3 regions of the Oceanobacillus sp. CF4.6 genome follow, and region 1 is predicted to be linked to each of the others. Evidence: riboswitches for the same ligand, from Rfam matches in the RefSeq annotation. Region 1 holds a riboswitch; each other region holds the start of a gene.
The links. A riboswitch is a leader RNA that binds a small molecule or an ion and turns the genes downstream of it on or off. The one in region 1 is predicted to bind S-adenosylmethionine.

Region 1 (4,175 bases):
ACCTTTTGTTAGATTACATTCATCTAAAAAGATGTCCATTGAACTTGTTGGATATTCTTCCATTGCTTTCATAAAAACTTTTGCAGCGACTCGTGCATCTTCCAAGGCATGGTGGTGTTCAAATGATATGCCATGATGTGATGCTAATGTATTTAACTTATGGTTGTATAATTCAGGCCACATACGCTGCGAAATTTTCACGGTGCATAGATAGTCCATGAATGGATATGGCAGTTTAAAATAATCGAGTGTATTACGGATCACACTCATGTCAAAGCTCGCGTTATGCGCGACAACCAAATTATTCATCAAATACGCATGAAGTGTTGGCCACAATTCAGCAAATGTAGGAGCATCTGCAACATCTTCTTCGGTAATCCCATGAATATATGTATTAAACGGACGAAAATCCGTCATTGGGTTAATTAGACTATAATATTCATCAATAATTTCATGTTCGTTGGCGACAACAAGACCAACAGCACACGGACTGTGGCGTTTTTCATTCGCTGTTTCAAAATCGATGGATACGAAATTCATGGTTCTCCCTCCTCTTACAGCTATTACCTTCTTGGTCATCTTAAAAACTTTATTGGTCAAATCAATTAGGGAATTATATTTCCATTATATCCCAGTTTGTTACGATTCCCAATAGTTTCTCTTGAGAGTTTCCTTTTCCTGTTATGAGCAATGCTTCCAGGCGATATCCTTTTCCAATCTGCTTCTTAAAAATTTCCATTGCCTCATATACAGATGTATCTCTTGATATAAATTTATAATTATCATTTTTCTCACATTGAAGGATTTCCTTCAATTTGGTGTCCAATAAAGGTACTGTACCATCTTGCATTCCTTTTGCCAGCCATTTCGTAATCCCCTTATGCGTAATCAACCCTTGGAATTCGTCATCGTTATAAACAGGAAATTTTGTTATCCCCTTGTGATTAATGACTTCCAGCATATTGGTCATTGGCTCATTTTGCTGAAAGGATATCACTTTTCTTATAAAAAGTGGATCTACTTTGCGTGGACGGGTGAGTTCCTGTTCAATTCTTTCGATACGTTCTACGACAGTATCATGTGGTTCAGCAATCGCAAAAGCCATATCAATTTTGTTATGAACAATCGCATTTCTTAGTTCAGCAAATTCCAGTAAGTCATCCGTGTACCGTTTAATAATTGCATTAGAATCTCGAAGCACTCTGACAGCTCTGGAAAAACCCATTTCTTTTTTAATAAGCAATGCTTTTATCTCTTTTTCAATTCGATTAAATGCAGTTATAAATCGTTCCGAATTTTTGTACATGATAAATTCTCCCGTGAAATTAAAGGTTTTTTAGGAACTTGCTCTGAGCGTTGCTTCCGTGTATCGACTTTTTGAAGAATACGATTCCATTTTCTTCCACTCTCAAAAGTTCGCCTACTGCTTCCAAATAAATTAATCGGGTTAACGTAGCCATAAATGGACTAATATATGTATGAATCGTTGACTCCCCATAAATTACTTCACATAAATCGTTTGCTGTCTTCCCTTTTTCAGATATATGTTCCAACAGTTGCTGCAGACGATAATCATGCTTTTCTTTTATTCTTTGCACACGTTCCTCTAAGTCCATAATCGCTTCACCATGACCTGGAAGCGCAATATCGACCGGATAATTGATTATTTTTGCAAGCGAATGATAGTATTCTTTCATTGGATTTAATTCTTCTCCTGTCCATAGTCCAATTACAGGAGAGATATTTTTTAATACATGGTCTCCCACTATCATTACCTTTTTTTCCCTTTGGTAAAAGCAATACTGATCGGGAGCATGACCAGGTGTCCAGACTACTTCATAGAAATCATTGCCAAATTGGATTTTATCATGTTCTTCAAAGAAACCATCGGGCTCAAAATCATAAATAAGTGAATCATTTTTAAGATGATCGGGTAATTCAGGAATACCATGTTTCTTAATTAGCCCTTTGAGTTTCCTATTAGAAGCGTCGGCGTTACGGCCTTTCAACATTTCTTTATATCCAAGCTTAGAAGTAAAAACAGGAACACCAATGTGCTCCTGAAACCATTTTGCAAGACCGATATGATCCTGGTGGGTGTGTGTCAAAATAACTTTTTCAACTACTACACCTGATTCCAATACTATTTTCCACGTGTCCATCGCTTCTTTTGAATATAAACCGGTATCAATAACTGTATAACCGTTATTTCCTTTTATAAGATAACTGTTCACTTCATGCATTCCACCGGGAATATGGATAACGAGTTTGAATATATTTTCAGTTACTTTACTTAACATATTACTGTCCCCTTTTCATTAATCTCCAGTAGATGCAACAATAAGATTAAAACTTTATAATTTCTATTTTATCGTTACTACTATTAAATGCCAAGCAAACAGTTTCTTAAGTAATCTCTATTGCTTTATAGAATTCCACAACAAGAATTAACGAAGTAAGTGACGTATCTTTTAGTAGATTATTTAATCTATTCTTGACTTATTCGATTTTAGCATGTATTCTGTCTATTAACAGTTAATTAAATATGTATTTCTTATTTAGAGAGGTGGAGGGACTGGCCCTTTGAAGCCTCGGCAACAGACTGAAAATGTACTGTGCCAATTCCAGAAGCAGTGATCTGCTTGAAGATAAGAAGAGAAACTAGTCACGGTATCTAAACCTCTTCTTATCTTTGGAAGAGGTTTTTTTGTTTGTAAAACTTAAGATGAGGTGAAGTAATGTCCAAGAAAAAAGGAAATGCACCATTTAAAGCAGACCATGTAGGAAGCCTACTGCGTCCGGAAGCCATACATATTGCGAGAAAAGAATTTAAAGATGGAAACATTACTGCTGAGGAATTACGGGCAGTGGAAACAAAGGAAATTAAAAGAGTTGTAGATAAGCAGATTGAAGTTGGTTTAGAAGCAGTAACCGACGGAGAATTCAGACGTACCTGGTGGCATTATGATTTCATAGAAAATCTGAATGGACTTGAAGGATTTGAACCAGAGAAAGGACAGAATTTCCATGGTGTTGAAACAGAAAAACACAGTGTACGAAACACTGGAAAAATTTCTTTCAACGAGGACCATCCATTCATTCATGATTTTATGGAGTTAAAAGAAATGGTAGGCGATCGTGCAGTTCCTAAACAAACGATTCCAAGTCCAAATCAGTTATTTATCGCTGGTATTAGAAATCCGGAAATTTATCCGGACATTGAAGCATACGCAGATGATGTTATCGAAGCTTACCGCGCTGCATTAAAAGCATTTTACAATGTCGGTGCACGTTATATTCAACTGGATGATGTGTATATTGCAAGACTATCAGCAGATGACAATCCATCTATAGAAGGCAGCTATTCCAGACAGCAACTGATAGATTTAGCATTGCGAGTTGTCAACGAAGTTCTGGAAGATAAACCAGAGGATTTAACCGTTACAACCCATTTATGTCGCGGAAACTATCAGTCTACGTGGGCATTTGAAGGAAGCTACGCAAAAATTGCACCAACACTGTTTGCAAAAGAAAAAGTAGATGGTTTTTTCCTGGAATATGATGACGAACGCTCTGGAAGTTTCGAACCATTGAAATATATTCCAAATGGTGGAGCACAGGTAGTTATCGGTGCAGTAACATCCAAGTTTGGTGAACTCGAAGATAAAGAGGCAATTAAAACGCGGGTAAAAGAAGCGGCGAAATATGTCCCCTTTGAACAATTATGTATAAGCCCACAGTGTGGATTTTCGTCGACACATCACGGTAATAAACTTACTGAAGAACAACAGTGGGACAAATTGAAATTCGTTGTTGACGTTTCAAAAGAACTTTGGGGTTAAGCTCCCTATCACTATTTTAGAAATAACATTACATATTAGAAAAGGGGAAATAAAATGACAAAAACAGTAGTTAAAGCTCCTTTCAAAGCAGACCATGTAGGAAGCTTCCTGAGACCAGAAAATTTGCACCAGGCAAGAGAAAATTTTAAAGAAGGAAAGATTTCAGCTTCCCAATTACGTGAAGTCGAAACAAAAGAAATCGAGCGCATTGTCGATAAGCAAATTGAAATTGGATTACAGGCAGTTACAGATGGCGAATTCCGCCGTAGCTGGTGGCATCTCGATTTCCTGGAAAATTTGAATGGTATCGAAGGCTATGAAAAAGAAAAAGGG
Region 2 (4,175 bases), on a different contig from region 1:
TTTCAGGTTAAACGAATAAATTCGAAAATTTATTTAAATAGTAGATTCACTTTTCACCTTTTTACAATAGATAGATAGCTATAAGTTTATGTGATGGAAGGATTGTTCTGGATGGAAATCATAGGGGGATTATTATTCTTACTCTCAGCCATGCTAATCATTGGTGTATTAACGACGAAATTCTCTTCTCGATTAGGAGTGCCTTCACTTATTCTTTTCCTAATTGTTGGTATGATACTTAACAGATTTATATATTTTGAGGAAGTTCGGCTAACCCAATTTATTGGTATATTGGCATTAATCATTATTCTATTCGATGGTGGTACCCAAACAAAATGGGGAAGAATGCGGCCAATCCTTGTTCCTGCTACTTCTCTGGCAACACTGGGAGTCTTCATTACGACGATTGTAACTGGTGTAGCAGCTATGTATATTTTGGATTTTTCATTATTGGAGGGACTTCTTTTAGGTGCGATTGTTGGATCAACGGACGCAGCAGCCGTATTTTCGGTATTAGGAAATAAAAACTTTAATAAGCGACTGACATCTACATTGGAGGCGGAGTCTGGTTCGAATGATCCGATGGCTGTATTTCTTACCGTTATGTTAATTGAAATGATTCAAATCCCCGACATGTCGATCTGGTCTGCAGTCGGAGGCTTTTTCTTGCAAATGGGTCTTGGCCTTGGGTTAGGACTACTGCTTGGTAAAATCACTGTTGTTGTTATAAATAATATAAAACTGGATATTTCCGGCTTATACCCTGTACTTGCAATGGGATCTGCTGTTTTTACGTATGCATTAACCGATTTCCTTGGAGGTAGCGGTTTACTCGCAGTTTATGTCATGGCCGTATTTGTTGGTAACAGCGATTTAACACACCGATTTTCTATTTTAAGGTTTAATGAAGGTTTTGCCTGGATGATGCAAATTGTGATGTTTACCTTGCTTGGACTGCTTGTTTTTCCGGAACAACTAACAGCCGTATTTTGGGAAGGGATTCTGATTGCCATTATTTTAATGTTTGTTGCACGTCCGATTGCTGTTTTTGTCAGTATGCTGTTTATGAAATACGATGTAAAACAAAAATTATTTATTTCATGGGCAGGTTTAAAAGGTGCCGTTCCGATTGTGTTGGCTACCTATCCGATTTTATCGGGTCTGGAAAATAGTAATCTGATATTTAACACCGTATTTTTCGTTGTATTAATTTCTGCCTTAGTTCAAGGAAGCACTTTATCCTGGCTTGCTGAAAAGCTAGGTTTAACGGAAGAAGAAGAGGATGGAAATGCAAGCATTGAATTAATCAATTTGGGGAATACGGACTCGGAAATTATGAAGGTAACCATACCAAAACGTTCCCCGGCAATTGGTACGTCATTAATCGATTTGGAATTACCCGATGCGACATTAATCATTGGGATTACTCGGAATAAAAAATTATTGACGCCAACAGGTACGTCGATCATTGAAAAAGGGGACACGCTGTTCGTCTTGAGTGATAAAGAAAACAGGAAAAAAGCAAAAATAGCATTATTGGGAAAGCAAAAACACCAGGAAGTTTAATTGATCGTTATGTCCTATAATCGCTTCTGATTATAGGACATCGTTGTCATGTGGGAAAATTGGTTTCAGCAACAGTTAGAATCTAGGAATTCCATACAAAAAAATCAATTGACATGATATTTATTATCGATTAGTATTATTCTCAGCACGAATAAAGTCTATCTTATTAATAGCCGTTGAGACGAGGGGTCAAAGATACGGTGGCAAACCAATCTGTTTTAAACAATCAGATCATGGGGCCCAACCTGAGCACAAAATTTTGCATTTTGTGAACAATAAGAGGATAAGCAGCTGATATTAATCGAAGCTTTCCTTAGGTTGTAGGAGAGCTTTTTTGTATGCCTAAAATTATTTTTTTTGTTAGGAGGGTTAATGTTGGCAGAGAAAATTTTATTTAACTTAGAGTCTGTATCTGAAAGACATCCCGATAAAAACGCAGATCAGATTTCGGCTGTAGTACTGGACGCAGCGCTTGAGCAGGATTCCTTTTCTAGGGTAGCCTGTGAAGTGTTTGACACGACAAATACGGTTATTATAGGTGGGGAAATTACCACTATAGCCTTCATAGATATCGAAAAAATTGCAAGAGATACATTCATTGAAATAGGGTACACGGTATCATCAACATGTTGAACTTACGTAAGCTGCAAGATAAACAATTAGCCGTATATGGACACTTTGGCAGAAGCAATCACCACGTCTCGTGGGAAAGAATAGATAAAGTAGAAGAGCTAAAACAAGCATTATCAATCTATGATTTTGCAGGAGTTGGACAATCATGATGAACGACTTGCAAGAGCGTGTAACGAAAAGTATTTCATTGGTTGATCAGGATAAGATGCCCTTGTTTGAAGCTTTAGTGCACTATGCAAAGCAAGAAGTAACCCCATTTGATGTACCAGGTCATAAAATGGGTGCGCAAATGAATCCGTTAAAGATGGCACTTGGGGAAACGACGATGCGGATGGATGTTAATTCCATGAAAGAGCTTGATTTATTAAGTCATCCCCAATCTGTCATTAAAGAAGCACAAGAATTGGCTGCCGATGCGTTCGGCGCCGATCATGCATACTTTCTCGTGAATGGAACAACGATTGGCATTCATGCCATGATTATGGCAGCCTGTAAGCCGGGAGATACATTACTCGTACCCCGAAATTGCCATAAATCCGTCATGGATGGGATTATTTTAAGTGGAGTGAAACCAGTATTTATTCAGCCGGAAGTTGATTACCACTTTGGAATTTCCCACGGTATTTCGATTTCCAATGTAAGAAAAGCCATCGAAGAGCATCCAGAAGCAGGGACGTTACTGGTTACCTACCCGACTTATTTCGGATCGATGAGCGATTTGGCAACAATTTGCACGATTGCCCATGACCGGGATATGACGGTCATTGTCGATAGTGCGCACGGTGCCCATCTTGGCTTTATGTCGGAGGAGATGATCGATCCTATCTCTGCTGGGGCAGATGTTGTAACGGTAAGCATGCATAAGACTGGTGGCTCCTTAACACAAAGTTCAATCCTTCTCCTTAACAATAATAGAATCGCCTCTCAACAGATTCAAAAAGCACTGGATATGCTGCAGACAACGAGTGCAAATTACTTGCTTATGAGTTCGCTGGATGTAGCAAGGAGGGAACTCTCGCTCTATGGAAATGCGCGTTACAGTCAGTTAAAACCAATTATAGAAGAAGCGATAAATGAAATTGAGTCGACGTCAAGCTATGAAATATTGAAAGCTCCATATGTAAAAGCCCATTATGATCAATTTTATGACTGGACGAAATTAGTTATCCGTGTGAATGGTATAGGTTTAACGGGATTCGAAGTCTATCGTCTTTTAAAAGAAAAATATGGAATACAAATGGAACTCGCTGAAGGCTATGTTATCATGGCCGTAGTTACTGGATCGGATACGAGGGAATCGATTGAAAAACTTGTTTTGGCTTTAAAGGATATTGAAAAAAACCTTGGTCACCGATCCATGATTATGCTGCCACATGTTACAGCAGATCAGGTTAATGAACTCGTTATAAGCCCAAGGGATGCATTCTATGCTGCACAGGAGTCGGTTCCCATTGATGATGCTGTTGGTAGAATATGTGCAGACACATTAATGATCTATCCACCGGGGATACCGCTTGTGATTCCAGGGGAACGGATATCCAGGGACATTCTCAAGCAATATCATTATTATCGTCAGACATTTGGAAATGTGTTAACGGAAGCTAAAGAAACGAACCATATAACAGTTATAAAGGAGAATGCGTAAAATGGGATTAGAAATAAAGGCATTAGGGAGACATGTTTTAATTGAGTTTTACGGTTGTCCAAGCAAAGTGATTGAAGATAATGCATTAATTGAAAAGCATATGCGTGGAGCGGCAGATTATTCTGGTGCGACAATTGTTGAATCGGTTTTCCATCATTTTAATCCATATGGAGTTTCCGGTGCCGTCATTATTGCAGAATCGCATTTGACCATTCATACATGGCCGGAATATGGTTTTGCTTCTGTAGATGTTTATACTTGCGGCGATTCCGTAAATCCTTGGAAAGCAGCTGACTACTTATCTGAAAAACTACAAGCCAAAAAAACAGAA
Region 3 (4,175 bases), on a different contig from region 1:
AAAACGTGAAATTGCAGCAGAAATTATTAAAGAAGAAAAATACGTTTTATAATGATGAGAAAGTCTCTGCGGTTCTAGTAGAGACTTTTGCTTTTTAACAAAGGCTGTTCTTTTGCGGCAAATCTATAAAGTGCGACGTAACTGCTGGTTTTCTATCAGTATGCAGGAACTTCGGCGACCGCTCTGGGAAATACACTTCTCTTTTCGCGGGCGGCTGGTGAGCCTCTTCATGCTGACGCATTTCAGAGTCTCACCTATGCCTTTCCTCCCGCAGAAGTCTACGTGTATTTCCCAGAGCTAGTTAGAAGGGTTGCTGACTATTACTACATTCGCGGGTAGCTGACATAGCATCAACAACTTCACCAGAGCGATCCCGGACGGCGATGGAAGCACACGATTTTGGATATCAGCTAGTAGTTACTTCGTATTTTATCTTAACTACGAAGATTATAAATCAGCAAACATTACGAAAAGAAGCTTAACTAAAAGCACTTATAATGGATTAATGCACATTGGGTTTGATATAATGAAATTCAATTTAGTGGTATGAGGGGGTTATCGGGTGGCATTAACATTTTATTGGTATCCAAATTGTGGAACATGCAAGAATGCGAAGAAATGGTTTGAAACTAATAATGTCGATTATACAAGTGTACATATTGTGGAAGAGAGTCCGTCAAAAGAAGAAATAATGAATCTGATGGAGAAAAGTGATCTTCCGGCAAAGAAATTTTTTAATACGAGTGGGAAGAAGTACCGCGAGTTAAGTATCAAAGATAAAATCAAGGATGCAAGCACGGAAGAAATGGCGGAAATATTGGCATCTGATGGAATGCTGATTAAGCGGCCCATTGTAACAGATGGCGAGATTGTTACAGTCGGTTTCAAAGAAGAAACATTCCAGGAAAATTGGAAATAAGTATAACAGGGACTAGAAAAAGAGAGCATTAAATTGTATAGTTAGATTGGAATTAATTATTGGAGGGATAAGAATGAGCTTACCAGAGGAATTATTGTATTCAAAAGAACACGAATGGATTAAAAAAGAGAATGGAAATGTACGAATCGGTATTACGGCATTTGCTCAGGATGAACTTGGCGATATCGTTTTTGTGGAATTACCTGAAGTTGGTGATGAGCTAACCGTAGATGAGCCCTTTGGTAGTGTTGAATCTGTTAAGACAGTTTCTGAATTGTATGCTCCAATAAGTGGCAAAGTAGTTGAAGTAAATGAAGAGTTGGATGACAGCCCAGAGTTTGTAAACGAATCACCATACGAGAAAGCATGGATGGTTGTAGTGGAACCGTCTAATGAATCTGAGCTTGATGAACTACTTACACCTGATCAATACAAAGAATTAACCGAAGAATAATGCTCCGTAGGCTGACTAAAGCACACAATTGTGTATAGTCAGCCTTAGTTTTATCATATAATGGATGTAAATAAGCATCTTTCTTGCTTGCATAAGGAGTGCTATGTGATGATAACTACTGAACCAGAGAAAGTAATTATTGTCGAAGGGCTGACAGACAAACGGCAGATTGCGAAGATTATCAACGACAATGTTACGATTATTTGTACGAATGGTACACTTGGTGTGGAGAAATTTGATGAATTACTGGAAACATATGAACTGGATGAGAAGGATGTTTTTATACTGGTAGATGAGGATAAGTCGGGGATGAAATTACGGAAACAACTTGCTCGCGAACTTCCACATGCGGAACACATTTATGTTAGCAGTGAATACCGCGAAGTAGCTGCAACACCTGAGAAGATTCTTGCGAGTGCTTTACTCAGCAAACATTTTTCCGTCCATCCCATATTTTTATTTTAGTGCAAAGGTATAAGGTGGTAAAAGGTGAAAACTATTACAGAAGAAACGCATAAACAAGACCGAATGTTGCTCTATATTTATACTCCATTTTGTGGAACATGCAGTGTTGCACGTGCAATGCTTGAAAAAATTGAAGCGGTTCATCAGGAAAACATATTTTATGAAATGAATGCGTCTTTGAACCCGGAATTTATGATTGAGAATAAAATAGAAAGTGTCCCATGCCTGTTAATTAAGGAAGACAGCCAAATAAAGGAGAAAATCTATGCCTTCCATTCGACAGGCAATATCTATAGTTATTTAATAAAGTATAAGCCTGAGTTGTTTGCGAAAAGCTAAGGATAATAGAAAGATACAAAAATTTAATATTGACATGAATATTTCACCGTGCTACTATAGTCTCACTGATTCAAAACTTAATATTTTCTATCTCTTATCTTGAGCGGTGGAGGGACTGGCCCTTTGAACCCGCGGCAACCTTCAAATTTAAATTTGAAAGGTGCCAATTCCTGCAAAGTAGTACTTTGACAGATGAGAGAACGTGAGACTTTATGTAAACTATTACGTCTTTCTGTTCTCGAGCAGATGGACGTTTTTTGTTGATTAAATGTGAATCATTAGGAGGATAAATAGTGATTTCAATTGAGGGTTTAAGTAAAATCTTTGCTCTAAATAAGAAAAATATAACAGCTGTTGACGATTTGACCCTTCATATAAAAGAAGGCGAAATCTATGGCGTAATCGGATATAGTGGTGCTGGTAAAAGTACGTTTGTACGCCTGCTAAACCGACTGGAAGAACCAACTGCAGGTAAAGTTATCATCGACAACCAGGAGATTACGGCTTTGAATACGAAACAGCTACGGCTTGCACGCCAGGAAATGGGTATGATTTTCCAACACTTTAATCTGCTTTGGTCAAAAACAGTTGAAGATAATATTGCCTTTCCATTGGAAATAGCAGGCGCATCCAAAGCGGAACGTTCTTTGCGGGTGCAAGAGCTAATTGATCTCGTCGGGCTTAGTGGACGTGAAAAGGCATATCCATCCCAGTTAAGTGGTGGACAGAAACAACGTGTTGGTATTGCGCGTGCACTTGCAAACAATCCGAAAGTATTGCTGTGTGATGAAGCAACATCTGCATTAGATCCCGAAACGACCAACTCCATTTTAAACTTATTGATGGATATTAATAAGAAGCTTGGTTTGACAATCATTTTAATTACTCACGAAATGCATGTTATTCGTAAAATCTGTAATCAGGTTGCTGTCATGGAGCAAGGGAAAGTCGTGGAACAAGGGCAAGTGCTAGAGGTATTCACACATCCGAAAATGCCAGTTACAAAGAAGTTTGTGGAACAAATTATGGGATCCAGTAGTGAAGATGATGATATATCGAATATTATCGATACGTATAGTAACGAGGGGAAAATTCTACGCTTGCATTTTCTTGGGGAAACTACAAATCAAGCCCTCATCAGTGAATTGGCGAAAAAGTTTGATATCGATCTGAATATATTGCAGGGGAAAATAACACAAACTCAGGCTGGCGGATATGGTACATTATTTGTCCAGGCGAAAGGTGAAATTGAGGAAGTTAATAAGGCAGTAAGCTTTATTCAGGAAGAAACCTCAGTAGAAGTGGAGGTTATCCGAGATGCTAACTAATTTATTTCCGAATATCGATATAGAGGATTTTTGGGTAGCTACTTATGAAACATTCTACATGACAATTCTGGCATTGATTGGGACATGTATTTTAGGCCTCATCTTAGGGCTACTTCTCTATCTGACAACAAAAGATGGAATTTGGCAAAATAGCTATGTTAATTTAATCGTAGCAGCATTTGTAAATATATTTCGGGCTATTCCTTTTATTATATTGATTTTATTGTTATTTCCTTTTACTGATTTTTTGATTGGAACCATACGCGGACCAAATGCAGCATTGCCTGCCCTAATTATCGGTTCGGCACCATTTTATGGGAGACTCGTTGAGATTGCTCTCAAAGAAGTAGATAAAGGTGTTGTCGAGGCGGCGAAATCAATGGGGGCAAAGACAAGCACCATTATTTTACGGGTACTTATTCCAGAATCCATGCCTGCCCTTGTCTCAGGACTTACGGTTACAGCAATTGCTTTAATCGGCTATACTGCAATGGCCGGTGTCATTGGCGCCGGTGGACTTGGAAATTACGCCTATTACTTTGGATTCCAGCGAAGAGACTTTGATGTTGTATTTCTTTGTACAATTATAATTGTTATTATCGTATTTATTTTCCAATTTATTGGGGACTTTATTACTAATAAAGTGGATAAAAGATAATTGATTTGTATA

Region 2: it holds a riboswitch for S-adenosylmethionine, as region 1 does, so the genes downstream of both, ACHABU_RS02885 (S-adenosylmethionine synthetase N-terminal domain-containing protein) here and ACHABU_RS12940 (5-methyltetrahydropteroyltriglutamate--homocysteine S-methyltransferase) in region 1, are expected to answer to the same signal.
Region 3: it holds a riboswitch for S-adenosylmethionine, as region 1 does, so the genes downstream of both, ACHABU_RS04000 (methionine ABC transporter ATP-binding protein) here and ACHABU_RS12940 (5-methyltetrahydropteroyltriglutamate--homocysteine S-methyltransferase) in region 1, are expected to answer to the same signal.

Annotation. Positions count from the first base shown of each region.
Region 1 is NZ_JBIMEX010000008.1:25,781-29,955, reverse strand. It holds gene ACHABU_RS12955 (3'-5' exonuclease) at 1-540, opposite strand, end outside; gene ACHABU_RS12950 (CBS domain-containing protein) at 614-1,306, opposite strand; gene ACHABU_RS12945 (MBL fold metallo-hydrolase) at 1,326-2,300, opposite strand; SAM riboswitch class I at 2,552-2,655, shown strand; gene ACHABU_RS12940 (5-methyltetrahydropteroyltriglutamate--homocysteine S-methyltransferase) at 2,739-3,842, shown strand; gene ACHABU_RS12935 (5-methyltetrahydropteroyltriglutamate--homocysteine S-methyltransferase) at 3,897-4,175, shown strand, end outside.
Region 2 is NZ_JBIMEX010000001.1:539,836-544,010, reverse strand. It holds gene ACHABU_RS02890 (potassium/proton antiporter) at 112-1,566, shown strand; SAM riboswitch class I at 1,727-1,848, shown strand; gene ACHABU_RS02885 (S-adenosylmethionine synthetase N-terminal domain-containing protein) at 1,942-2,199, shown strand; gene ACHABU_RS02880 (hypothetical protein) at 2,193-2,348, shown strand; gene ACHABU_RS02875 (aminotransferase class I/II-fold pyridoxal phosphate-dependent enzyme) at 2,345-3,844, shown strand; gene speD (adenosylmethionine decarboxylase) at 3,858-4,175, shown strand, end outside.
Region 3 is NZ_JBIMEX010000002.1:76,091-80,265, reverse strand. It holds gene ACHABU_RS04025 (acyl-CoA dehydrogenase family protein) at 1-52, shown strand, start outside; gene ACHABU_RS04020 (arsenate reductase family protein) at 563-919, shown strand; gene gcvH (glycine cleavage system protein GcvH) at 993-1,373, shown strand; gene ACHABU_RS04010 (toprim domain-containing protein) at 1,482-1,838, shown strand; gene ACHABU_RS04005 (thioredoxin family protein) at 1,863-2,177, shown strand; SAM riboswitch class I at 2,269-2,376, shown strand; gene ACHABU_RS04000 (methionine ABC transporter ATP-binding protein) at 2,471-3,505, shown strand; gene ACHABU_RS03995 (methionine ABC transporter permease) at 3,495-4,163, shown strand.